4 regions of the Nocardia sp. NPDC001965 genome follow, and region 1 is predicted to be linked to each of the others. Evidence: riboswitches for the same ligand, from Rfam matches in the RefSeq annotation. Region 1 holds a riboswitch; each other region holds the start of a gene.

Evidence for each region. A riboswitch is a leader RNA that binds a small molecule or an ion and turns the genes downstream of it on or off. The one in region 1 is predicted to bind cobalamin.
Region 2: it holds a riboswitch for cobalamin, as region 1 does, so the genes downstream of both, ACWCPQ_RS06990 (ABC transporter substrate-binding protein) here and ACWCPQ_RS03815 (short-chain fatty acyl-CoA regulator family protein) in region 1, are expected to answer to the same signal.
Region 3: it holds a riboswitch for cobalamin, as region 1 does, so the genes downstream of both, ACWCPQ_RS30290 (CbtB domain-containing protein) here and ACWCPQ_RS03815 (short-chain fatty acyl-CoA regulator family protein) in region 1, are expected to answer to the same signal.
Region 4: it holds a riboswitch for cobalamin, as region 1 does, so the genes downstream of both, metE (5-methyltetrahydropteroyltriglutamate--homocysteine S-methyltransferase) here and ACWCPQ_RS03815 (short-chain fatty acyl-CoA regulator family protein) in region 1, are expected to answer to the same signal.

What each region holds. Positions count from the first base shown of each region.
Region 1 covers NZ_JBSFDZ010000001.1:832,239-838,043, reverse strand. Annotated here, with positions in the region: gene ACWCPQ_RS03830 (helix-turn-helix transcriptional regulator) at 1-539, opposite strand, end outside; gene ACWCPQ_RS03825 (DUF2283 domain-containing protein) at 686-961, opposite strand; gene ACWCPQ_RS03820 (YbfB/YjiJ family MFS transporter) at 1,013-2,314, opposite strand; cobalamin riboswitch at 2,468-2,657, shown strand; gene ACWCPQ_RS03815 (short-chain fatty acyl-CoA regulator family protein) at 2,746-4,164, shown strand; gene prpD (2-methylcitrate dehydratase PrpD) at 4,464-5,805, shown strand, end outside.
Region 2 covers NZ_JBSFDZ010000003.1:103,889-109,693, reverse strand. Annotated here, with positions in the region: gene ACWCPQ_RS07000 (ABC transporter permease) at 1-84, opposite strand, end outside; gene ACWCPQ_RS06995 (class I SAM-dependent methyltransferase) at 53-820, opposite strand; gene ACWCPQ_RS06990 (ABC transporter substrate-binding protein) at 817-2,343, opposite strand; cobalamin riboswitch at 2,450-2,592, opposite strand; gene ACWCPQ_RS06985 (glycosyltransferase family 9 protein) at 2,800-3,777, shown strand; gene ACWCPQ_RS06980 (ArsR/SmtB family transcription factor) at 3,804-4,121, opposite strand; gene ACWCPQ_RS06975 (M23 family metallopeptidase) at 4,306-5,013, shown strand; gene ACWCPQ_RS06970 (hypothetical protein) at 5,189-5,805, shown strand, end outside.
Region 3 covers NZ_JBSFDZ010000039.1:2,982-8,786, forward strand. Annotated here, with positions in the region: gene ACWCPQ_RS30275 (A/G-specific adenine glycosylase) at 115-993, shown strand; gene ACWCPQ_RS30280 (alpha/beta fold hydrolase) at 1,005-1,775, opposite strand; gene mhuD (mycobilin-forming heme oxygenase MhuD) at 2,215-2,529, shown strand; cobalamin riboswitch at 2,601-2,748, shown strand; gene ACWCPQ_RS30290 (CbtB domain-containing protein) at 2,791-2,979, shown strand; gene ACWCPQ_RS30295 (CbtA family protein) at 2,970-3,770, shown strand; gene ACWCPQ_RS30300 (hypothetical protein) at 3,806-4,300, shown strand; gene ACWCPQ_RS30305 (OsmC family peroxiredoxin) at 4,334-4,777, opposite strand; gene ACWCPQ_RS30310 (SRPBCC family protein) at 4,832-5,287, opposite strand; gene ACWCPQ_RS30315 (sensor histidine kinase) at 5,473-5,805, shown strand, end outside.
Region 4 covers NZ_JBSFDZ010000012.1:93,647-99,451, reverse strand. Annotated here, with positions in the region: gene recG (ATP-dependent DNA helicase RecG) at 1-540, shown strand, start outside; gene metE (5-methyltetrahydropteroyltriglutamate--homocysteine S-methyltransferase) at 888-3,188, opposite strand; cobalamin riboswitch at 3,322-3,482, opposite strand; gene ACWCPQ_RS18895 (pyruvate carboxylase) at 3,815-5,805, shown strand, end outside.

The DNA of each region.
Region 1 (5,805 bases):
GCCTGCTCACCCGACAGCGCGGGCACCGGCACCAACTGCTCGTCCACCCACCCGATCGCCTCGCGGCTGGTGGCCAGCACGGTGAGTCCGGGCGCCGCGTCGAGGAGATCGGCGATCACCGAGCCCGCGCCGGCGAGCACATGTTCGCAGTTGTCCATGACCAGGATCGTCTGCATATCCCGGCCGGCGGCGTCGCGGCGGCGCAGCGTGCCGAGCACCGCGTCCCACGCCGACCGTCCGGAGAAATCGGCCTCGATCACCGAGCCGGCGACCTGTTCCTCTACCGCCGTCGCATCCGCACCCCGGGACAGCAACGCGAGCCGCACCCAGTGCACCGGGGTCCGCCGCGCCCGGTGGAACCGCTGGACGGCCTCGGTCGCGAGCCGGGTCTTTCCGATACCGCCCGCGCCGATCAACGTCACCAGGCGGGTCCCGCCCAGCAATGCCATTCCGATTCGCTGTAGTTCCCGGTCGCGGCCCACGAAATCACTGGCAGCCGCGGGTGGCAATCCGTGGACCGAAGTTCGCCCTGCCGACACAACTCGGTAGCGTAATGGACCGGGGGACGGGCCGATCGATGTCGGTGCGGAGTCCACCCACTCGCGGGCCGATCCGACCGTGCTCCGGACCGGCGGCGGTGTGCCGGATCGCCCGGCGGATGCTCCGCCTCCGGGCGGCTCGCGCGTCAGGACATCGGGTGGCCGTCTGTGATATCGAGCGCAGCCGATTTCATCGCCGCTGTCAACTGTGCGGCGGCATCCAGCAATTCGACCCCCAACAGGGTGCCGTCCGAAGCGAAATCCAGTGCGGCCACCGTTTCGCCGTCCTTGTTCTGGACCGGCAGCGTCGATACCGCACGGCGTGGACCGGGCAGGTCCGTCGCCATGGAGAGATAGGCGGCGTCGGCCCGCCTGTCCCAGGTCAATTCCTCGATGAACGAGTGCCGCGGTGTTCCGGTCACTGGTATCCCCCCGGGTCGGCTCCGGTATTCGTGAGACCTACCGGAGCCACGCTACCGAGCGTTGCTGCGCCGGTGCAATGGAGACGGGTCCGCGGTAGCGGTCCGGGCGTCGCCCGCGGTGGCGGATTCGCTTCGAACCCGGGCCGGGCGCGGAAAAGATGCTGTTCCCGGGGACGGCGGTCCGGTCCCTCGGCGGCGTTCTGTGCGGGCGGCCGCGGCCGCCAGTGCCGCCGAGAACGCGATGATCAGTGCGGCGATCGTGAAGGCGGTGCCGAAGTCGGTGCCGATGACCGGGATGACGATCAGCGGACCCGCCACCTGGCCGACCGCGTACCCGGCCGTCAGTTTCGCCGCGGCGCGCGTCACGTGCAGTCGGCGCGCGAAATCGAGAGTCAGGACCACCACGGCCAGGAAGGTGGCGCCGAAGGTCGCCGCGGCGACCACCGCGGCGGCGATACTGCCCGAGGCCGCGGCGACCGCGGTGCCGGTGGCCTGCAACCCGAGGGTCGCGACGAGGCTCGGTCCGGTGCCGAATCTGCGCGCGACCCGGTGCCAGGCCACGGTCGCCGGCATCGCGCAGACCCCGACGAGCGTCCAGACCAGCGCCCCGGCGGTGGAACTGCCGCTGCCGGCGACGGCCGCCACCAGAAAAGTTCCCACGATGATGTAGCCGACGCCTTCGGCGAAGTACGACCCGAGCAGCAATTGCCACGCGCGCCGTGCTGCCGCGTCCGGTCCGGCGGTCGGGTCGGTGTCGGTGGTGCCGGGTTCGGCACGGATATCGAGCAGCAGGGCAGGTATCAGCAGCAACGCGGTGAGCACTGCCGAACCCAGCCAGAGGCCCTGCCAGGACAGATGGGGTGCGGCGAGCACCGTGTAGATACCGGTGACCGCGATTCCCGCGCCGACGCCGGCGAACGCGACGCCGGACGAAGCGCCCTCGCCGCGGTGGTGCGCGACAGTGGCGGCACAGGCGATGAAGATCGCCGCGCTGGCCGCGCCGGCGACGAATCGCAGCGCTGTCTGGACGCCGACCTGGGCAGTTGTGGCCATCGCGGCTTCACTGGCGACCAGCAGCACCGACCAGACGACGAACATCGAGCGCCCGCTCCACTGCGGCCGACGGGACAGCAACAGCGCTCCGGCCAGGTAGCCGGCGTAGTTGCCGGTCGCGATCACCGCACCGTCGCCGGTCGTGATCCCGGCCGAACCGGTCATGATCGGGAGCAGCGGAGTGAACACGAAGCGGCCGACCCCCATCGCCGCGGCCAGGCCCGCGGCGGCGGCCACGCCCACCGCCGGGCCCCGCAGTCCGGGCCGGCGGCCGCGGGCCGGAGTTCGCGGATCGGTCATGGCCGCCACCCTACGGCCCGCCCGGGGCGAGCCTGCCGAGTGTGCGGAATCGACCGGGTACGGCCAGGGGTTCCGAGCCGGGCATATGCTGGCCGGTGCAGCTGGTTCATCCCGTACCGCTCCGGCGCCCGGGATGTCGAAGCCTGCCGCCCGGGTGTGCCGGACGGCAGGTGAGAGGGAACCCGGTGGGAATCCGGGGCTGTCCCGCAGCGGTGAGCGGGAGCGATCGTCTTCGTGCGGCACCGGGCCCCGGCCCGGGAAGCGACGACGTGGTACCGGCCCGGGAGTACTTTTCGCCCGGTCGGCCGATCGAGGTCGATACCCGTGAGTCCGATGACCTGCCGGTTGCGCCGGGCGCGCCGTGCCCGGCGGCCGTCGCCTCGTGGATCGGGCGTTACGCCGGTAGAGAAAGGATCTCGGCGGTGGAGAAGATGTACGCCGGTGGCCGGCTGCGGGCGCTGCGTGAGCAGCGAAGCCTTTCCCAGTCCGGACTGGCCAGAGCGCTGGGGTTGTCGGTGAGCTACGTCAACCAGCTCGAGAACGATCAGCGGCCGCTGACGGTGCCGGTGCTGATGCGCCTGACCTCTACCTTCGATCTGGAGGTCGGATTCTTCGCGGCGGAGACCGATGCGCGGCTGCTGGCCGACCTGCACGAGGTGTTTGCCGAGGATCCGGAAGCCACCGCGGTGACCAGCGGCGAACTCGACGATCTGCTCTCCCGGGTACCGACGGCGGCACGGTTGCTGATCAGCCAGCATCGACGGCTGCGCAGCGCGGACGCCCGGCTCGAACAACTGACGGCGGGAATCGGCGGTCCGGTCGCTGCCCCGCGGACCGCCATGCCCTACGAGGACGTACGCGACTATTTCTACGACCGGCGCAACCATATTCCGGCCCTCGATATCGCGGCCGAGGAATTGTTCGCAGCCGGCGGTTTCACCCTGGGTGGTCTGGATCTACAGCTGGCCCGGTTGCTGCGCGACGACTACGACGTGGCGGTGCGGATCCGCTCGGAGGACCCGGTCCGGCCCGGACCCAAACGGGTCTACGACCCGCAGGCGCGCACACTCACCCTCGCGCGGCGGCTCACCGCCGGGCAGCGGGCGTTCCAGCTCGCCACCCAGCTGGCTTTCCTCGGCTGTTCCGATGTGATCGAGGACCTGCTGGGCGAGACCGCGGTGCTGCCGGACGAGTCGCGGCGGCTGCTGCGTATCGGACTGGCGAACTACTTCGCGGGCGCCCTGATCCTGCCGTACGGTCGATTCCTGGACGCGGCGGAACGGTTGCGCTACGACATCGACCTGCTCTCCGCGCAATTCGAGGTCGGGTTCGAGACCGTATGCCATCGTCTGTCGACATTGCAGCGCCGGGGCAGTCGCGGGGTGCCGTTCTTCTTCGTCCGTACCGACCGTGCGGGCAACATCTCGAAACGCCAGTCCGCGACGGCATTCCATTTTTCCCGGGTAGGCGGTAGCTGCCCACTGTGGGTGGTCCACGACGCTTTCGCCACCCCCGGCCGGATCCGCACCCAGATCGCCGAGATGCCCGATGGCCGGACCTACCTGTGGCTGGCCCGCACCACCGGCGAGCACAATCCCGGGTATCTGGCGCCCGCGCGGGATTTCGCCGTCGGTCTCGGCTGCGATCTCGCGTTCGCGGAGAAGCTCGTCTACTCGCACGGGTTGCCGATCCACGACTCCGCCGTCGCTGTACCGATCGGCGCCGGCTGCCGGGTGTGTGAGCGCACCGCATGCGCTCAGCGCGCGTTCCCGCAGATCGGCCGCCCGCTTGCGGCCGACGAGAACCGTCCGGCGAATACTCCGTACGCACCGGCGCGCGATTCCGGGTGAACCATCCCGCCTCCGCTGATGCCCGGCCCGCGGAACGGGGTACCGCGCCGTAGGACGATCGTGTGCCGTGTGCGCCGCCCCGGCCGTGCGCCGAGAATCCTGCTGGGATCCGGGCGGATCCGGCTCCGCCGGGTCGCGGCGTAGCGGTAGCCGGGCCGCCTGTCATGGCGTTCCACAGTTTCTGCAAATTCGCAGGTCCGCTTCCGCAAAATTCGCCTTTTGCGACGTATTTCCGCAGGCCCACGGGCTATGTAGCGTCCGAAAGAAGCGAATCGCAGCGACCCTGGAGGCATCGGCCCGTGAAGAATCACCTCGTCCGCACCCACCGTTCGGCGGAGCATTTCCCCCGCGAGGAGCATCTCGCGTGGCGGATCGCGGAGGTGGCCACCGATCCGGTGGCGGTCACCCCGGAAACCGAGGAGATGATCGTCAACCGGATCATCGACAACGCGGCCGTCGCCGCGGCATCGCTGCTCCGGCGGCCGGTCGCCGATGCTCGCGCGCAGGCGCTGGCGCACCCCTATCGGCCGGGCGCCACCGTTTTCGGTGCCGAAGGCCGGTTCTCCCCGGAGTGGGCGGCCTGGGCCAACGGGGTAGCGGTGCGCGAACTCGACTTCCACGACACCTTTCTGGCTGCCGAATACTCCCATCCGGGCGACAACATCCCGCCGATCCTGGCTGTCGCCCAGCACACGGGCCGGTCCGGTCGCGAGCTCATCCGCGGTCTGGCCACCGGGTACGAGATCCAGATCGGCCTGGCTCGCGGGATCTGCCTGCACGAGCACAAGATCGACCACATCGCCCATCTCGGCCCGTCGGCGGCCGCCGGTATCGGCACCCTGCTCGGGCTCGACGCCGAGACCGTCTATCAGGCCGTCGGCCAGGCACTGCATACGACCACCGCGACCCGTCAGTCCCGGAAGGGTGAGATCTCGACCTGGAAGGCATACGCTCCCGCGTTCGCCGGGAAGACGGCCGTGGAAGCGGTGGACCGGGCCATGCGGGGTGAGGGTGCGCCGGCACCGATCTGGGAGGGCGAGGACGGTGTGATCGCCTGGTTGCTGGGTGGTGCAGCGGCCGAATACTCGGTGCCACTACCCGGTCCGGGAGAGCCCAAACGGGCCATCCTGGATTCCTACACCAAGGAGCATTCCGCGGAGTACCAGAGCCAGGCCCCGATCGACCTGGCCCGCCGCCTGCGCGACCGGATCGGTGATCTCGGGCAGATCGCTTCGATCGTGCTGTACACCAGCCACCACACCCATGTGGTGATCGGCACCGGTTCGAACGATCCACAGAAGTTCGACCCGACAGCATCGCGGGAGACCCTCGATCATTCCGTGCCCTATATCTTCGCGGTCGCCCTGCAGGACGGCACCTGGCATCACGAACGCTCCTATGCCCCGGAGCGCGCGCAACGACCCGACACCGTGGAGTTGTGGCGCAAGATCTCCACGGCCGAAGACCCGGAGTGGACCCGCCGCTATCATTCGAACGATCCCGGCGAGAAGGCATTCGGCGCCCGTGCCGAGGTCACTCTGAAAAGCGGTGAGGTGATCGCCGACGAACTCGCCGTCGCCGACGCGCATCCGCTCGGCGCGCGGCCCTTCACCCGCGACCAGTACATCGCCAAGTTCCGCT
Region 2 (5,805 bases), on a different contig from region 1:
CCGGCGCAGCACCAACCGGCGGACCACCTGCGAATCCCCCGCCACCGGGCCGCTACCGGATCCCGACCACGACGCGGTCGTCACCGTACTGCCAGACTGTCCCGGCCTCGGCGAAACCGGCGGCGCGCAGGAAAGCTGTGTAGTCGCCGACGGTCGGCCGGTCGGTGACCGTGTGCTCGAAACCACCGGCGCGCAGGCGCACCAGCTCGGCGAGCTCGGGTGCCGCGCCGACCGCCGCCCACCACGCCGACCAATCCTCCGCGGTCGCCGAACCCACCCGTTCGGCACGCCGCGCGGTCAGCGCCCGGCCCAGACCGTCGAGCCGTGGCCCGGCCGGTCCTTCGTACAGGTGGTCACCGTCGACGAAGACTCCGCCCGGCGGCAGCGCCTGTGCGCACGTCTCGATCAGCGCCCGCAGCGGCGACCGGTTCATCCAGTGCAGGGCCGTGGTGCTCACGAATGCGTCAGGTGCCCGCTCCAGACCCAGCGCCGCGAACCAGCCGGGCTCGCGGAGATCGGCGAAAACGGTTCGGAACCGGACCGATCCGTACCCGGAATCGGCCAGTGCCAGCAGCAGCGGGTCGGCGTCCACCCCGACGACGGTGGCACCGGGGAGGCGGGCGAGCAGCCGGTCCGCCAGGGTGCCCGGGCCGACACCGAGATCGACGATCAGCGGATCGGGCCGCTCGATCAGCTCGGTCAGTACCTCGCCGATCACCTCGAAACGGGCTTCGCGGTCGGGCATGTAGTGCTCTTGCTGGCGATCCCAGCGCGCCACCCAGTAGCGTGCCCGCTCCCGGTCGAGCCGCATCGTGGTCATCGCGGCGCGACCGCGTCGAACCGGGCCCAGTCGTGCGAATTGGGTACGGCGGCCGGGAGTTGCCGGAACCTGTCGCGGGCTGCACTGTTCCAGTGCGTGGTCCCGAAGAACACGAAACCTCCTCTGTCCTGCAGTATTTCGTGCATATCCCGATAGAGTGCCGCGCGGCGCTGCGGATCCGGGGTGGCCTGCGCGGTGGCGTAGAGCGAATCGAACCGCTGATCGGACCATTTGGTGCGGTTCTGCGGCGAGCCGGTCAGCAGCCGTGAGGCGAAGTGGTTGGGGATCGGCAACGGGCCGGACTGTCCCATCGTGAGCTGCCCGGTCCGCAGCGCGTCGGTGTAGTAGCTGTCCTTCGAGCCCAGCACCACGTTCACCTTCACCCCGCAGGCGGCGGCCTGGTCGGCGAACAACCGGGCCGCCTCGACGAACCCGTAGGCGACCGGGGCGGTGAACAGATCGAAGGTCAGATCCCGGACGCCCGCCCGGCGCAGCAACCTGCCCACCTCGTCGGGATCGTATTCGTGCTGCGGCAGGTCGGCGTAGTACTGGTAGCCCTTACCGAAGACATCGTTGGAGGGCTCCCCCTGACCTTCGAGCGCCACCTTCACCAGTTCGGTCCGGTCGACCATCCGCATGACGGCACGGCGTACATCCGGGTTGTCGAACGGCGGGCGATCGGTCTTCATGGCGAAGAAGTAGATTCCGCTCCCCGGGGTGGACACCAGCGTGACACCGGAACCACCCGCCAGTGTCCGTGCGGCCGACGGAGTGAGGTTGTCGGCGTAGTCGATCTCGCCGCCGCGCACCGCGTTCACCCGAGCGTCCGCCTCCGCGCTGAGGATGCGCAACTCCTGGATACCCGGTGCACCGTCCCAGTAGTTCTCGTTCCGGTGCGCGGTGAACTGCCGGCCGGCTTCGAAGGAGTCGAAGACGAATGGCCCGGTGCCGACCGGGCGGGTGAAATCGGCGGCCCCGTCCTGGACGATCTTGGTGCCGTACCCCGACAGTGCGATGAGAAACTCGAAAGAGGGTCGCTTCAACACGATTTCGACGGTCCGGTCGTCGACCGCGCGGCTGGCCGACAGATCCACCTGGTCGAGCGAGGTGGCCGCGATGAACGGGCGCTGCCGAGCGGGACCCAGGACCCGCGCGAAGGTGTACAGCACATCGCGTGCGGTGAACTTCTTCCCGTCGTGCCAGGCCGCGTCCCGGAGGGCGATCCGCCACCGAGTGCCGTCGGCGCTGGGTTCGGCCGACTCCGCCAAGCGCGGGATCGGGGTCATCGAACCGTCCACTTCGAACAGGCCGTCGTAGACCGCCTTCATCCGCGCCTCGTCGATGAACAGTGTGTTCACCCCGGGATCGATGCCCTCTCCGGCGCCGGAGCCCTGGAAAGCGGCGGTGAAAGTGCCGGTATCGGAGGTGGATCCGCGGCCGCATCCGGCGGCCAGCGCTCCGGCGGCCAGCACACCCCCGATCAGAATCGACCGGCGGCTCGGTTTCGAGGGTGCACAACGCATATCCGACTCCTGTCGCGTCCGGCAGTGTCACGCGACGAAGACATGCGAAACGGGCCGCGAATCGAGCGGCTCGTTCGGCGCATCGATCAATACCCACGTGATCACGACCGTTCCTGGTTCATCCGCGGGTATCTGGCTGCGGCTCTGCACGAGCCACACAGTTGCGGGACAGCGCCGGATTCACACCGGACTTCCCCTCGGACATCGGACACATTACGCGAGCGTCCCTCGGGTGACCACGGGCTCATCGCACGCGAAACCTGTCTCGGCAGGTGGCGGGCGGTAGCGGCGCGCAGGGCGAACGCCCAGCATGTGATCCAGGCCGCGACCGGTCAACGTTTGCACCCGGGTGTCACGGGTAGTCATCCAAGGAAATGCTCTCGTCGTGGTCCGTTCCCCACCAGGACGGTGCGGGAGGGGGCGGCGCAACGGGCAACAGGTGGCTAGGAGAGTCGGGTGTCGGTAGTTCTCGTGCTTCAGGCACGTGGTCTCGGTGATCTGCTGACTGCGGTCCCGGCATTGCGTGCGCTGCGCCGGGCCCGGCGCAGCGATCATCTGGTACTGGCCGCGCCCCATCATCTGCGTCCCATCGTCGATGTGATCGCCTGCGTGGACGAGATGGTCCCCGTCGCCGATCCGCAGGGCCTGCGCTGGGACGGTCCACCGCCGAAACTGGCGGTGAACCTGCACCGCCCGGGCGCCACCCCTATCGCGCAGCTCGGCAAAACCGGCGCCGAGCGGATCCTCACCTACCGGGATCCCGGGTTCCCGGAGATCCCGGCACCGGAGTGGCAGCCCGACCATCACCCCATCGACCGCTGGTGTCACCTGCTCGAATTCGACGGGATCGGCGCGGACCGCCGCAATCTGGGGCTGCTACCGCCGGTGGCCACCACCAGTCACCGCGACAGCGTGGTCGTCCATATCGGCGCGGGCGCACCGGCCCGTCGCTGGCCCGCCGACCGGTTCGCGGCGGTGATCCGGCATCTGCTGGTCCTCGGGCACGAGGTGGTGCTGACCGGCGACGAGTCCGACCGGGAAGACTCCCTGGGGATCGCGGCGCGCGCCGGCCTGTCCGGGCATCGGGTACTGGCCGGAACCCAGAACCTCATCGAACTGTCGGCGACCGTGGCCGAGGCCTCCGTCGTCCTGTGCGGCGATACCGGGGTGGCGCATCTGGCCACCGCCTTCGGTACCCGCACGGTGCAGTTGTTCGGCCCCACCCCGCCCGAGCAGGGCGGACCGCCGCGCCATCTGCTGAATCGGCACGAGGTGCTGTGGGCGGGCCGCACCGGCGACCGTTTCGCCGCCACCCCGGACCCCGGCCTGCTACAGATCGGTTCGGCCGAGGTGATCGCGGCGCTGGACCGGCAGCTGAACAAACGCCGCGGCGAAGCGAGCGTGACCGGGGCGGCGTACCGCAGGGTCGGCTGAGGCGACGGTAGAGCGCCACGAGGCCGTCAGCCCCGCTCGCTCGCCTCGCTGAGCGCGGCGGCGTAGGCGGCCAGTGCGCTCTGCCAGAACTGTTCGAGGTAGTCGCGGGCGTCGCCGAGTCCGCGCGGGTCCAGTGAGTACAGGTGGCGATTACCGGCCGGCCGCATCATCACCAGCCGGGCATCCCGCAGGACACGCAGATGCTGGGATACCGCCGAACTACTGATTCCGATCTGCGCCGCGAGCTGGCCGACCGAGCGCGGTCCGGCCGGCAACGCTTCGAATATCGCGCGCCTGGTGGGGTCCGCCAGCGCCGTCAGCGGCGCAACTCTGTTAGCGACCACTGAAATAGTGTGGCCCTTCTGGCACACTCCGGTCAAATCTAGATCAATGTCTCATTTGTGCAGCTCGTCGGCCGATATCTCCGGTTTCGTTATCGTTCGGTAATACTCGACCTGGGCTTATATGATCTCGTGACTGTTGCCACACGATTGCTGAATCGGCGTGTCGCTCCCCTAGCTTGTAACCATGCCCGTGACCCTTCCGTTACCTTTCCGTAAGCTCACGGTGCCGCCGATCGGCCGTCGCCACCTCACGACGCAGGTCGTCGCCACCTCGACAGCCCTTTGCGCCGGTTTCGCCCTCTTCGCCGCGGGAGCCGATTCCGGTAACGAACAGATCACTCCGGTGGCCGCCACTTCGGAGGCCGCGGCCGACCCGGCCGACCGCGCCCCCGCCGAGCGGCCCGCCGTCTCACACGACCCCGCCGCCTGGGATCCCCATCAGGCCGCCCAGCCCGCCCCGGTCTCGTTCCCGTTCTTCGAGCCGCCGCGACCGACCACCGTATACCCAGCCGACGGCGTCGTGTCCTCGGGCTTCGGGTCACGCTGGGGCACCAACCACAACGGCATCGACTTCGCCGCCAATATGGGCACCCCCATCCGGACGGTCACCGACGGCGTCGTGATCGAGGCCGGTCCCGCCACCGGGTTCGGGCTGTGGGTCCGCGTCCAGCAGGACGACGGCAGCGTCGGCGTGTACGGCCATATGCAGGACATCCTGGTATCGGTCGGCCAGCCCGTGCGCGCCGGTGACGTGATCGCCACCGTCGGCAGCCGCGGCCAGTCCACCGGACCGCACCTGCACTACGAGGTCCACCAGCCCGGTGTCGGCCCGGTCGACCCGGCACCCTATCTGGCCGGGCGCGGGCTGAACCTGGGCCCCATCCCCGACTGACCCTTACCCTCGATCCAACCGACGGCCACCGGCATACCGGGGTACCGGCCGCAGACAGTCCCGTAGCGGGACGCCGCGGCCGGATTCCCGTTCCTACCGTCGGTTCATGTCAGTACTCCCGCTCCCCGGCGTTCCCGCTCGCTCCGGACGCCCCACGACTTCCGATCTTTGTCGGGTGATCGGACGCCTGCACCGGCCTTTGCTGCTCAGTTCTGCGGCAATGGCCGGTCTGGTGGTTGTGGGCCTGATCGCGATGACGATCGACGACCGCCTCCTGCTCGGTGAATCCGTCTGGCTCAAACCGGTCAAATTCGGGCTGGCGTTCCTGCTGTACTCGCTGACCCTGGCCTGGCTGCTGTCGCTACCGCACCGCGGCCGGCGGATCACCTGGTGGCTGGGCGTCGTGTTCTCGGTCACCGCGTTCGTGGATGTCGGATTCATCGTGCTCCAGGCCGCACGCGGCACTTTCAGTCATTTCAACACCGAAACCGACGCGGTCAACGAAATCGGGCAGAAGGTATTCGCCTCCGGCGTACCGGGACTTTTCCTCGCGAATCTGTTGATCGCCGTGATCGTTTCGATACGTCCGGGCGCGGATCGGCCGACGGTCTGGGCGATTCGCGGCGGACTGGCCATGGCAGTGGTCTCGATGGCATTGGGCTACCTCATGGGATTCACCGGCACCCAGCTCACCCGCACCGCGGACGGCCGGCTGGTCGAACTGGCCGCCGGGCACACCGTCGTCGATGCCGGAACCCGGCAGGACATCGGCGCACCGGACGCGGTGGCGGG
Region 3 (5,805 bases), on a different contig from region 1:
GCGGCGGCCGTCCGCGCCCAGCCGGTGGAAATACACGGTGAGATGAACGGAGCGGGTCGGGTGAGCAGGACGAGTGCCGGGAAACCGGGGGTGGGCGCAAGCCGTGTCCACGGGATCGAACCCGGTGCGATCGACTCCGACATCCTGAACGACTGGTATGCCCGGACGGCCCGGGATCTGCCGTGGCGGCGCCCCGGGGTGAGCGCCTGGCAGATCCTGATGAGCGAGATCATGCTGCAACAGACGCCCGTCTCGCGGGTGGAACCGATCTGGCGTGAGTGGGTGCGGCGCTGGCCGGTGCCCTCGGCCATGGCGGCGGCGAGCGCGGGCGAGGTCCTGCGGGCGTGGGGGAAACTCGGCTATCCGCGGCGGGCGCTGCGCTTACACGAATGCGCGCAGGTATTGGCCGCCGAGCACGGCGACGAGGTCCCCGACGATGTCGATGTGCTGCTCGGGTTGCCCGGTATCGGCGCATACACCGCTCGTGCGGTCGCCTGTTTCGCCTATGGACAGCGTGTTCCGGTGGTGGACACCAATGTGCGCCGGGTGGTGGCTCGGGCCGTGCACGGTCGCGGTGAGGCCGGTAATCCGGCAGCGCGCGACCTCGCCGAAACCGAGGCCCTGCTGCCGGGCCGGATCGACCGGGCGGCGGTGTTCTCGGCGGCACTGATGGAACTCGGCGCGACGGTGTGCACCGCGCGGACTCCGGACTGCACCCGCTGTCCGCTGCCCAGCTGCGCGTGGGTCACGGCGGGCCGGCCGATCACCGAATCGACGCGCCGCACCCAGAAATACGAGGGCACCGACCGGCAGGCGCGGGGACGCCTGCTCGACGTGCTGCGGGCCGCCCACGCACCGGTGGAACGAGTCCGGCTCGACCTCGCCTGGACCCGGGACCCGGGCCAGCGCGACCGCGCGCTGGATTCCCTACTGGTCGACGGGTTGATCGAACAGACCGACGACGGACGGTTCGCGCTGGCCGGTGAGGGCTGAGAGCCCGCCGCTCACTGCCCGGCGGCCGCCGCGCTTCCAGCGCGCCGGATCCGGTCGAGGAAACGTTCGACCTCGGCCCGGTAGCGCGCCGGGCGATCGTCGTGCACCAGATGCCCGGCGCCGGGTATCAGGATGTGCTCCGCGGCCGGATGCAGTTCCGCCATCCGGCGCATCTGCCCCGCCGGGGTGATCGTGTACTCGCCCTCGAGCAGCAGGGTCGGCACGGTCAGCTGTTCCCATTCCGGCCAGAACGAACGGGTGCCCCATTCCTCCGAGATGTCCCGGAACGTAGCGACTTCCCCGTGCAACCGGTAACCGTCCGCACCGTGCTCGAACGAATTCAGGAAATAGCGGCCCGCGACCGGCCCGAAATGCGCGACCAGCGCCGCTTCGTCGGGAAAGGGCTGCGGCCAGGCCTCGACCATGGCAGCCCAGTGCGCGGCCGTCCGCCCGGTGAAATCGGCGGCCATATCCTCGACCACCAGCGCCCGCACCCGGCTCGGATACGTGGCCGCGAAAACCCATCCGTGCAGGCCGCCCATCGAATGGCCCACCACGATCATCGGCTCGGAAATCCCCGCGGTGGCTTCGGCGAGATCGGCGACGAACGCGTCGGTGCTGAGTTCGGCCGGCGCCGGCCGCCCGTGGCCCGCCGCATCGAAGGTGAACACCCGGCCGTGCTCGCGCAGCCAAGGAACCTGGTCCTGCCAGGTGCGGGCACTGCCCATCAACCCGTGCAGCAGCAGTATCGGAGCCCCGGTCCCACCTTCGTCGTGCAACACCGGGCCGAGTTTATTCATATCGCTGCACAGGCCGGGTCTTCGTCGGCCTCGAGCACGCGTGCCGAGCCATCGATACACGCAGGAACCCACCGCGACTTGCCAGGTCCCCTCGCCCCGGCGGCCGGCCAGGCCCGGTTCCGAAGCGACGGAGCACAGCAACCGGCCCCGCCTGCCGCCATCGACTCGCAGGTCTGTGATGCCCGACATCCGCGAAGCCCGGACTCGCCCCTTCAGCACCTACCGACTGCTCACCAGGCTTTCCGCGCAAACCGTCATCCACCCGATCGGTCGACCTCGGTGGTCGGGGCCCGCCCCGGTTCTGGAGCGACAGAGCGATGGAGCGCAGCGACTGAGCGGCGGAGTGAAGAACCGGGGTCACGAGGGCTCCGACCCCGCGCCGCCGGAGGCGGCGCCATCAACACAGTCCTAAGCTCGAGGTATGGCTGTTGTGAAGATCAATGCGATCGAGATCCCCGAGGGCGCCGGTCCCGAACTGGAGAAGCGGTTCGCCCATCGTGCGCACGCGGTCGAGAACTCCCCCGGGTTCCTCGGCTTCCAGTTGTTGCGGCCCACCGCCGGCGAGAACCGCTATTTCGTCGTCACCCAGTGGGATTCCGAGGAGTCCTTCACGGCGTGGCGTGACGGCCCGGCCAAGGAGGCCCACGCCGGGCAGCAGAACAAACCCGTCGCCACCGGCGCCTCCCTGCTGGAGTTCGAGGTCGTGCTCGATGTAGCGGGTAAGCCCGCCTCCTGAATCCTGCCGGACCATCTGGCCACGTCACCGAGTACCAGTGGCGTGGCCAGTGCTTATTCGCGAGCATATTGACGACGGGTCGCACCTGGTGTCAAAGTTCGAGGTGAAAGCGGAGGTGATGCGGTAATCCGGTGAAAACCCGGAGCGGTCGCGCCACTGTGATGTCCGTCCCGGCCGGGGTGGACAGAGTCAGACACCGGCACCTGCGCAGAACTCGCGAACCGGACGCGAGCATCCGGATGAGGAGGATCGACCATGGCCATGACCCACGTCCCGAGCAGGGCCGCCGATACTGTGGCGACAGTGCTCGTCACTGTCGGAGTGGTGCTGCTGGCATTGCTGACGCTGTATCTGGTCGGGTTCGATCAGGGTGCCATTTCGCGCAGTGGAATGTTCATGCACGAACTGATGCACGACGGACGCCATCTGCTGGGTGTTCCATGCCATTGAGCGGATCCTTCGGTGCTCTACTGCTCCGTGGTCTGCTCGCCGGTCTGATCGCCGGTCTCCTCGCGGGTGTCGTCGGCAGTTTCGTCGGTGAACCCAAGGTCGATGCTGCCATCGCCATCGAGGAGGCCGCGGCTCCCGCCGAAGCGCATTCTCACGATCCCGGCGCAGGTCACGCGCATGAGGAGAGCACCGAACACACACACGGTGACGATGCCGTGGTGAGCAGGCCGTGGCAGAAGTTCGGCCAGTTCCTGGCCGATGCCCTGGCGGGTACGGCGTTCGGCGCGATCGTCGCGACCGCGGCGCATTACCTCCGGAGGTTCAGCTCACTGCCCGGCCAGCGACTGGCGCTGGGGGTCGGTCTGGCGGGCTGGGTCGCGGTGGTCGCGGTGCCGTTCTTCAAATATCCGGCGAACCCGCCGGCGGTGGGCGACCCGGAGACCATCAACGACCGCACCCTGCTCTGGGTGGCCGCGGTGGCGCTCGGCCTCGCGGCCGTCACGGCCGCTGCCTATATCTGGAAAGTACTGCGTTCGCAGCCGGAGTCCTTCCGGGCGGTGGCCGCGGTAGCCGGTTTCGTCCTCGTCACCACTCTCGGTTATGTCCTGCTTCCCGGAGTGAACGAGGTGGGCGCCGATTTCCCGGCAACGCTGCTGTGGGAGTTCCGGGCCGCCTCGCTGGCCGTATCCACCACATTGTGGGTGGGTATCGGGCTCGTATTCGCCGCGCTCACCGAATGGAGTGCTCGCCGCAGTACCTCGGTACCGGAGGTCGCTGCTACGGCCGGGTGATCCCGGCCGCGGCCGTGCCCGCGCAGAGTCGGTGCATGAACGACACCGCATTCGTCCACCGGGACAGCGGGTTCGCCCGCCCGACGGCCGTCACCACTGCCTTTGCCGCAATGGTGGCGGCCGTGGGCTGGGGCATCGCCGAAACCGTCGTACGCAGCGTGAACCTGTTGAACGGCGAGGTCGCCGATATCGGCTCGCTCGCGGGCGGCTGGCTGGTCAGAGCAGTGGTATATCTCGTAGTGCTCGGGACGGCCCGGCGGATGTCGCGGGGCGACCGCTGGGCTCGGGCCCTGCTCACCGCCGGGATCGGGGTGATCGGGACAGCCTCACTGGTGGTGGAGCCCATCCGGATGTTCGCTGCCTCGGGCACGCAGCTGTTCGCCGATCTCGGTGCGACGACCGTACTCGTGGCGATCACCCGGATCGGACATCTCGGCGCGGTGTTCGTCGCGATCCCGGCCATGTACACACCGGCCGCTCGCGCCTGGTTCCGAGCCGTACCCGGCACCGGATCTCGCGCAGCACTGTGATCCCGGGCCCCGATCCAGGGCCCGGGACAGCGATCAGGATTCCAGAGCGGCGTCGAGCGTGATGTCGTCCACTCCGGCCAGCGCCTTGCTGATCGGGCAACCGGCTTTGGCCGCGGCCGCCGCCGCCACGAAACCGGCGTTGTCGAGTCCGGACACCCGGCCGCGCACGGTCAGCGCGATCCGGTTGATCCGGAAACCGCCGGCCGGGTCGGGGCCCAGGGTTACCGCGGCCGAGACGTCGAGGCTCTGCGGGGTACCGCCGGCCTGCGCGATCTCGTTCGACAGCGCCATCGCGTAGCAGGACGAATGCGCCCCCGCGATCAGCTCTTCGGGGCTGGTCGTGCCGTCGGCGTCATCGGCCGACCGCTTGGGGAAGGACACCTCGTACTTGCCGACCCCCGAGCTGACCAGCTCGACCTGGCCGGAGCCGTCCTGCAGACCACCGGTCCATGCGGTGCGCGCGGTACGTGTGGGCATCACGATCCTTTCGAAGACGATTCGTTGTGAGCCTGTCCGAACCTACTCGTACCGTCAGCCCGTCGCAGCGGTTCGTTCGTCCAGACGGGCCAGAGCCGTGGTCCAGACCTCCCGGTGCCGGTCGCGGGCGGCTTCGCCGGCGAAACCGCTGTGCCGCAAACGCAACCGGATGCCGCGCGGCTGTTTGACGAACTCCACCCGGACAACGGTTTCCGCGCCCTCGGTACCCTCGGCACCGGTCACCCAGGTCATTTCGACCAGTCGTCCCGGTTCCAATCGGACGAAGCGGCCGTAATGCGGCCGGACGGTCCCCTCGTGCAGGGTCTCGAAATAGAACGGCTCGTTCGCCTCGGGCCGCATCCGGACCGAGGACGGCTCCGCGAACCAGATATCGAACCCCTGGGTCCACGCCAGATACAGGAGATCGGGTGAAGCGGTCATCACCCGCTCCACCATGAGTTCGTACGGCCGTGCGGACAGGTCCGGTACACGCACTTGCTGGTCGACCATCACTGGACCATACCCGCGTCTGGCCAGGTGCCGTCGCAGATGCCGCGATCACGCGCCGCCCCCGGCCGGTGCACGCGCAACCGGCAGGTCCGTGTTCGGAATACCATTGCGGCACCGGGAATCCGGGTGCGCACCGACGATCGAACACAACGGGCGAATAGGGTGGTGCAGGTGGAGAGTTCGCGATGACGGGCTGGCAGGTGGTCCTGCTACTGGGTTGGCCGGCGCTGGCCGCGGCACTGGTCGAAGTGCTGCGGCAGCGTCGCATGCTCCTCCGGGCCCGGCAGGCGCTGGACACCGCCGAGCGCACGGTCGCTGCGCAGCAGCGAGAACTCGGAGCGCGGGCAGAGCGTCTGCTGATCGCGCGGGAACTGCACGATGTGGTGGGGCACAACCTGTCGCTGATCAATGTGCAGGCCGGGATGGCCCTCCAGCAGGTGGAGAACAAATCGGCCAAAGCGGCCGGTACTGTGGCCGAGATCAAATCGACCAGCCGCAACGCACTGGAGGATGTGCAG
Region 4 (5,805 bases), on a different contig from region 1:
CTGCACGGGCGGTTGCCCGCGGATGAGAAAGATCAGGTGATGCGGGATTTCAATGCCGGTGATATCGATGTGCTGGTCTGTACGACGGTGGTCGAGGTCGGCGTGGACGTCCCGAACGCGACGGTGATGGTGATCGTGGACGCCGACCGGTTCGGGGTCAGCCAGCTGCATCAGCTGCGCGGCCGTATCGGTCGTGGCGCGCACGCCGGTCTCTGCCTGCTGATCACCGATGCCGCGCCGGGTGGTCCGGCGATGACCAGGCTGGAGGCCGTCGCCGCCACCACCGACGGTTTCGAGCTTTCGGTGCTCGATCTGCGGCAGCGGCGGGAGGGCGATGTGCTCGGCGCGGCGCAGTCGGGCACCACCCGCTCCCTGCGGCTGCTCTCGCTGCTCGACGATCTCGAGGTCATCACCGCGGCCCAGGAACTGGCGCGCACGCTGGTCGAGCAGGATCCCGGGCTCACCGGGCACCCGGGTCTGGCGGCGATGATGCATGCCGCCGTCGATTCCGAACGTCTGGAGTATCTGGCCAAATCCTGATCGGCCGGATCGGCGGCGCCGACCCGGCCACGGCCCGCTGAGCGCGACATCCCGTACGACCGGAAAGGATCTCGATTCCCGGGAACCGTGCCGCAGTGTTCGGCGTCAAAACTGGCAACGGTATCGCCGAAGGGGAAGGGGTCGGGTGTCATGGAGGAGAGGCAGAGATGCCGGGCGGTGCGGCGGTCGCTGTCCGCGCCGACGCGATTGCGGCCGGTACTGCGGATGACGCGGACCTGTCCGCAGTGTGTGGCGCGGCGGACGAAACGCCGTGAACCGGGGGCGGGGGAGCTGGAGGGCTGAACGGCCCGGGTCGCGCCGCGTACGACGCGACCCGGACCGCTGATTCAGCGCACGCTGCGGGCGGCGGCCACCATATTGCGCAGGGAGGCTGCCACCTCGGCGGAGCCGCGGGTTTTCAGACCGCAGTCGGGATTGACCCAGAGACGTTCGGCCGGAACGGCTTTCAGCGCCGCGCGCAGCGACGCGGTGATCTCTTCGACGCCGGGGACCCGGGGCGAGTGGATATCGTAGACGCCGGGGCCGATTCCGGCGTCGAAGCCCGACGCGTTCAGATCGTCCAGTACCTCCATATGCGATCGGGCCGCTTCGATCGAGGTCACATCGGCGTCCAGCCCGGCGATCGCCTCGATCACCTCGCCGAATTCCGAGTAGCACAGGTGGGTGTGGATCTGGACGGAATCTGCCACCCCGGAAGTCGCCAACCGGAACGCGTCCACCGACCAGTCGAGGTACGCCCGCTGTTCGGCGGCGCGCAGCGGCAGCAGTTCCCGTAGTGCCGGCTCGTCGACCTGGACGATGCGGATACCCGCGTTCTGCAGATCCACCGTCTCGTCCCGGATGGCCAGTGCCACCTGCCGGGCCGAATCCGCCAGCGGCTGATCGTCGCGGACGAAGGACCAGGCCAGGATCGTGACCGGGCCGGTCAGCATGCCCTTGACCGGTTTATCGGTGAGCGACTGGGCGTAGGTGATCCAGTCCACCGTCATGGCGGCCGGGCGGGAGACGTCACCGAACAGGATCGGTGGGCGTACACAGCGGGTGCCGTAGGACTGCACCCAGCCCAGGTCGGTCGCCGCGAATCCGTCGAGCTGCTCGGCGAAGTACTGCACCATATCGTTGCGTTCCGGCTCACCGTGCACCAGCACATCGAGCTCCAGTTCCTCCTGCAGCGCGATGACCTCGCCGATCTCGCCCCGCATCCGCCGCACGTACTCGGTCCGATCGATCTCGCCGGACCGCAGTGCCGCGCGGGCCAGCCGGATCGCCGAGGTCTGCGGGTAGGAACCGATGGTGGTGGTGGGCAGGGCGGGCAGTCGCAACCGATCCTGCTGCAGGGCCCGACGCTGTTCGGCGGGTGCCCGCCGGACGGCTTCCGGACCCAGTGCCGCCAGCCGGGCGCGCACCTGCGCGTCGGCGAGCCGCGGGTCGGCCCGGCGGCCCGCCGCGGCGGCACGGGCCGCCGCCAGCTCCGCCGCGACGACCTCGGTCCCGGAATTCAGCCCGGTGGCCAGCACCCGCACTTCGGCGATCTTCTCGGCGCCGAAGGCGAGCCAGGAACGCAACGCGTCGTCGAGCCGGGTCTCCACTGCCAGCGAGTACGGGGCGTGCAGTAGTGAGCACGAGGTGGATACCGCCAGGGACCGCACACTGCCCAGCAGAGTGGCCGACGTCGACAGCGCCTCGTCCAGGTCGGTCCGCCAGACATTGCGGCCGTCGACCACACCCGCGACGAGCAGTTTGTGTGCCAGGGCGGGAATCGCCGCGACGGCGGCGATATCGGTACCCGCCACCAGATCGACCGCGATACCTTCGATATCGGTCTCCGCCAGCGCATCCAGCGCCGGTCCCGGGTGGCCGAAATAGGTGGCGACCAGCACGGCCGGGCGGTTCCGCGGCCCGGTCAACTCCGTGTAGACGCGGCGGACAGCCGCCAGCTCGGCCTCGGTGAGGTCGGTGACCAGTGCGGGTTCGTCGAGCTGCACCCAGCTCACCCCCGCTTCGGCCAGCAGGCCGAGCAGTTCCCGGTACAGCGGGATCAGTTCGCCGATACGGTCCAGCGCGCTGCCGCCGGTGGATTTGGCGAGCTTCAGGAAGGTGACCGGTCCGATCACCACCGGCCGGGCCGCGACACCGAGTTCGATCGCCTCCGCCACCTGTGCCAGCAGCGCGCCGGGGTGCAGAGTGAAGGTCGTTCCCGGATCGAGCTCGGGGACCAGGTAGTGGTAGTTCGTATCGAACCACTTGGTCATTTCCAGCGGTTCCACCGACTCGTTGCCGCGCGCGGCCGCGAAATAGCGGTCGAGCGGATCCTCGATCCCGGTCACCCGGGCCGGTAGGGCGCCCAGCAGCACGGCCGTATCGAGCATCTGGTCGTAGTAGGAGAAGGTGCCGACGGGGATCGAATCCAGGCCGGCGGCGGCCAGCTCGGCGTACTGGTCGCGGCGCAGAGCGCGCCCGGCCTCGTGCAGCGCCGCCGCGTCGATACGCCCGGCCCAATAGGACTCGGTCGCGCGTTTGAGTTCCCGGCGCGGGCCCACCCGGGGAAGTCCGAGAACCGTTGCGGTGAAAGGGTTTTGCGAGATAACAGTCACGGTATCGCTCCAGTGCTGAAGTGCGACGACCATCGCCGTTCCCGGACGCACGGCACCGATGAGACCCCGGACGACCGGCCGCGCGGGCGGGTCGGATGTCAGCACTGGTGGCGGCGCCTGATCCACGAGGCGGTGGCCACCGGATACGGCGTACCCGGTACAACCGGCAGGTCTTCGGACTCGCGGGCACCGGCCGATACGGCCGACCTACTGGCCGTCGCTTCCCGGGCGGTACACCCAGTGCTCATGACGGCGGTCGTTCCTGCTCACCGCTGCGGGACAGTTCCGGATTCCCACCGGATTCCCTCTCACCCGCGTGTTGCGGGCTTCGGCGCCGGGGCGGACGTTCGGGGCTCCTCGTCGTCCGGCCGGCGGACCAGCTGCGTGGACCACAATAACGTGGGCGCGCCGAACTGCCCAGGGCGGTAGGGCCGGTGCCCGACCGGGGCGGGCTTCGCATTCCTTCGCAAAATCGGCCGCGTCCGGCGGGAAGCCGGGAAATCGCAGCACCGGAGGATACGCACAGGCCGGGGTTGTGGGTCGTGAGATATGACGGTGCGGTGAACAAGACTTCGCAGCGTTGCCATACGCAGCTGTGAAGATCCTGCCAAGTGGACTTCGCTGTCGATCCTGGCTGTGGCGCCGGGTACGTTGGTCCAATGTTCTCGAAAGTCTTGGTTGCCAACCGCGGCGAAATCGCCATCCGAGCCTTCCGCGCGGCGTACGAGCTCGGTGTCGGGACGGTTGCCGTCTTCCCGCACGAAGACCGCAATTCGGTCCACCGCCTGAAGGCCGACGAGGCATACGAGATCGGTGAGGAAGGCCATCCGGTCCGGGCCTACCTCTCGGTCGAGGCGATCATCGAGGCCGCCGCGACAGCGGGCGCCGATGCGATCTACCCGGGGTACGGGTTCCTCTCGGAGAATCCGGATCTGGCCGCCGCGTGCGCCCGGGCGGGAATCACCTTCATCGGTCCCTCCGCCGAGGTCCTCGAACTGGCCGGTAACAAGGCGCGTGCGATCGCCGCGGCAAAGGCGGCCGGACTGCCGGTGCTGGATTCGAGCGCTCCTTCGGCCGATGTGACGGAGCTGCTGGCGGCCGCGGAGACCATGGAGTTCCCGGTATTCGTGAAGGCTGTCGCCGGCGGCGGTGGGCGTGGGATGCGGCGGGTCGCCGAGCGGTCGGGGCTGCGGGAGGCGATCGAGGCCGCTTCGCGCGAGGCCGAATCGGCGTTCGGCGATCCGACGGTGTTCCTGGAGCAGGCCGTGGTGAATCCCCGGCATATCGAGGTGCAGATCCTGGCCGATACACAGGGCAATGTGATGCACCTGTTCGAGCGGGACTGTTCGCTGCAGCGGCGGCATCAGAAGGTGATCGAGCTGGCGCCGGCGCCGAATCTGGACCCGGAACTGCGGGACCGGATCTGCGCGGACGCAGTGGCCTTCGCACGGCAGATCGGGTACAGCTGCGCGGGCACGGTGGAATTCCTGCTCGACGAGCGCGGGAACCACGTGTTCATCGAGATGAACCCGCGAATCCAGGTGGAACATACGGTGACCGAGGAGATCACCGATGTGGATCTGGTGCAGTCGCAGCTGCGGATCGCGGCCGGGGAGAGCCTGGCCGATCTGGGATTGAGCCAGGACACGGTGACCATTCGGGGCGCGGCGTTGCAATGCCGGATCACCACCGAGGACCCGGCCAACGGTTTCCGTCCCGATACCGGTCGCATCACCGCGTACCGCACTCCGGGCGGCGCCGGGATCCGGCTCGACGGTGGCGCCAACCTCGGCGCCGAGATCGGCGCCTACTTCGATTCCATGCTGGTGAAACTCACCTGCCGGGGCCGTGATTTCCCGGCCGCGGTGGCACGGGCGCGGCGCGCGCTGATGGAGTTCCGTATCCGCGGGGTCACCACCAATATCCCGTTCCTGCTCGCCGTGCTCGACGACGAGGATTTCACCGCGGGCCGGATCACCACCTCGTTCATCGACGAACGCCCGGAACTGCTGGCCACCCGCGAGCCCGCCGACCGCGGCACCAAGATCCTGAACTACCTGGCCGATGTCACGGTCAACAAACCGCACGGCGCCCGGCCCACTGCGGTGTACCCGCACGACAAACTGCCCGCGATCGACCTGTCGGTGCCGCCGCCGGACGGTTCGCGGCAGAAACTGCTGACGCTGGGCCCCGAGGGTTTTGCCCGAGCGCTGCGGGAACAGAAGGCGGTCGGGGTCACCGATACCACCTTCCGCGATGCCCATCAGTCGCTGCTGGCGACCCGGGTACGCACCAACGGCCTGCTCGATGTGGCCGGGCACGTGGCGCGGCTGACCCCGGAACTGTTGTCGATCGAGGCGTGGGGCGGGGCTACCTACGATGTGGCGCTGCGATTCCTGTACGAGGATCCGTGGGAGCGGCTGGCGGCGTTGCGCGAGGCGGTCCCGAACATCTGCCTGCAGATGCTGCTGCGCGGCCGTAACACCGTCGGCTACACCCCCTACCCGGAGCGGGTCACCCGGGCCTTCGTGGCCGAGGCCACCGATACCGGCATCGATATCTTCCGCATCTTCGACGCGCTGAACAATGTGGACCAGATGCGCCCGGCCATCGATGCGGTCCGCGAAACCGGCACCGCGATCGCCGAAGT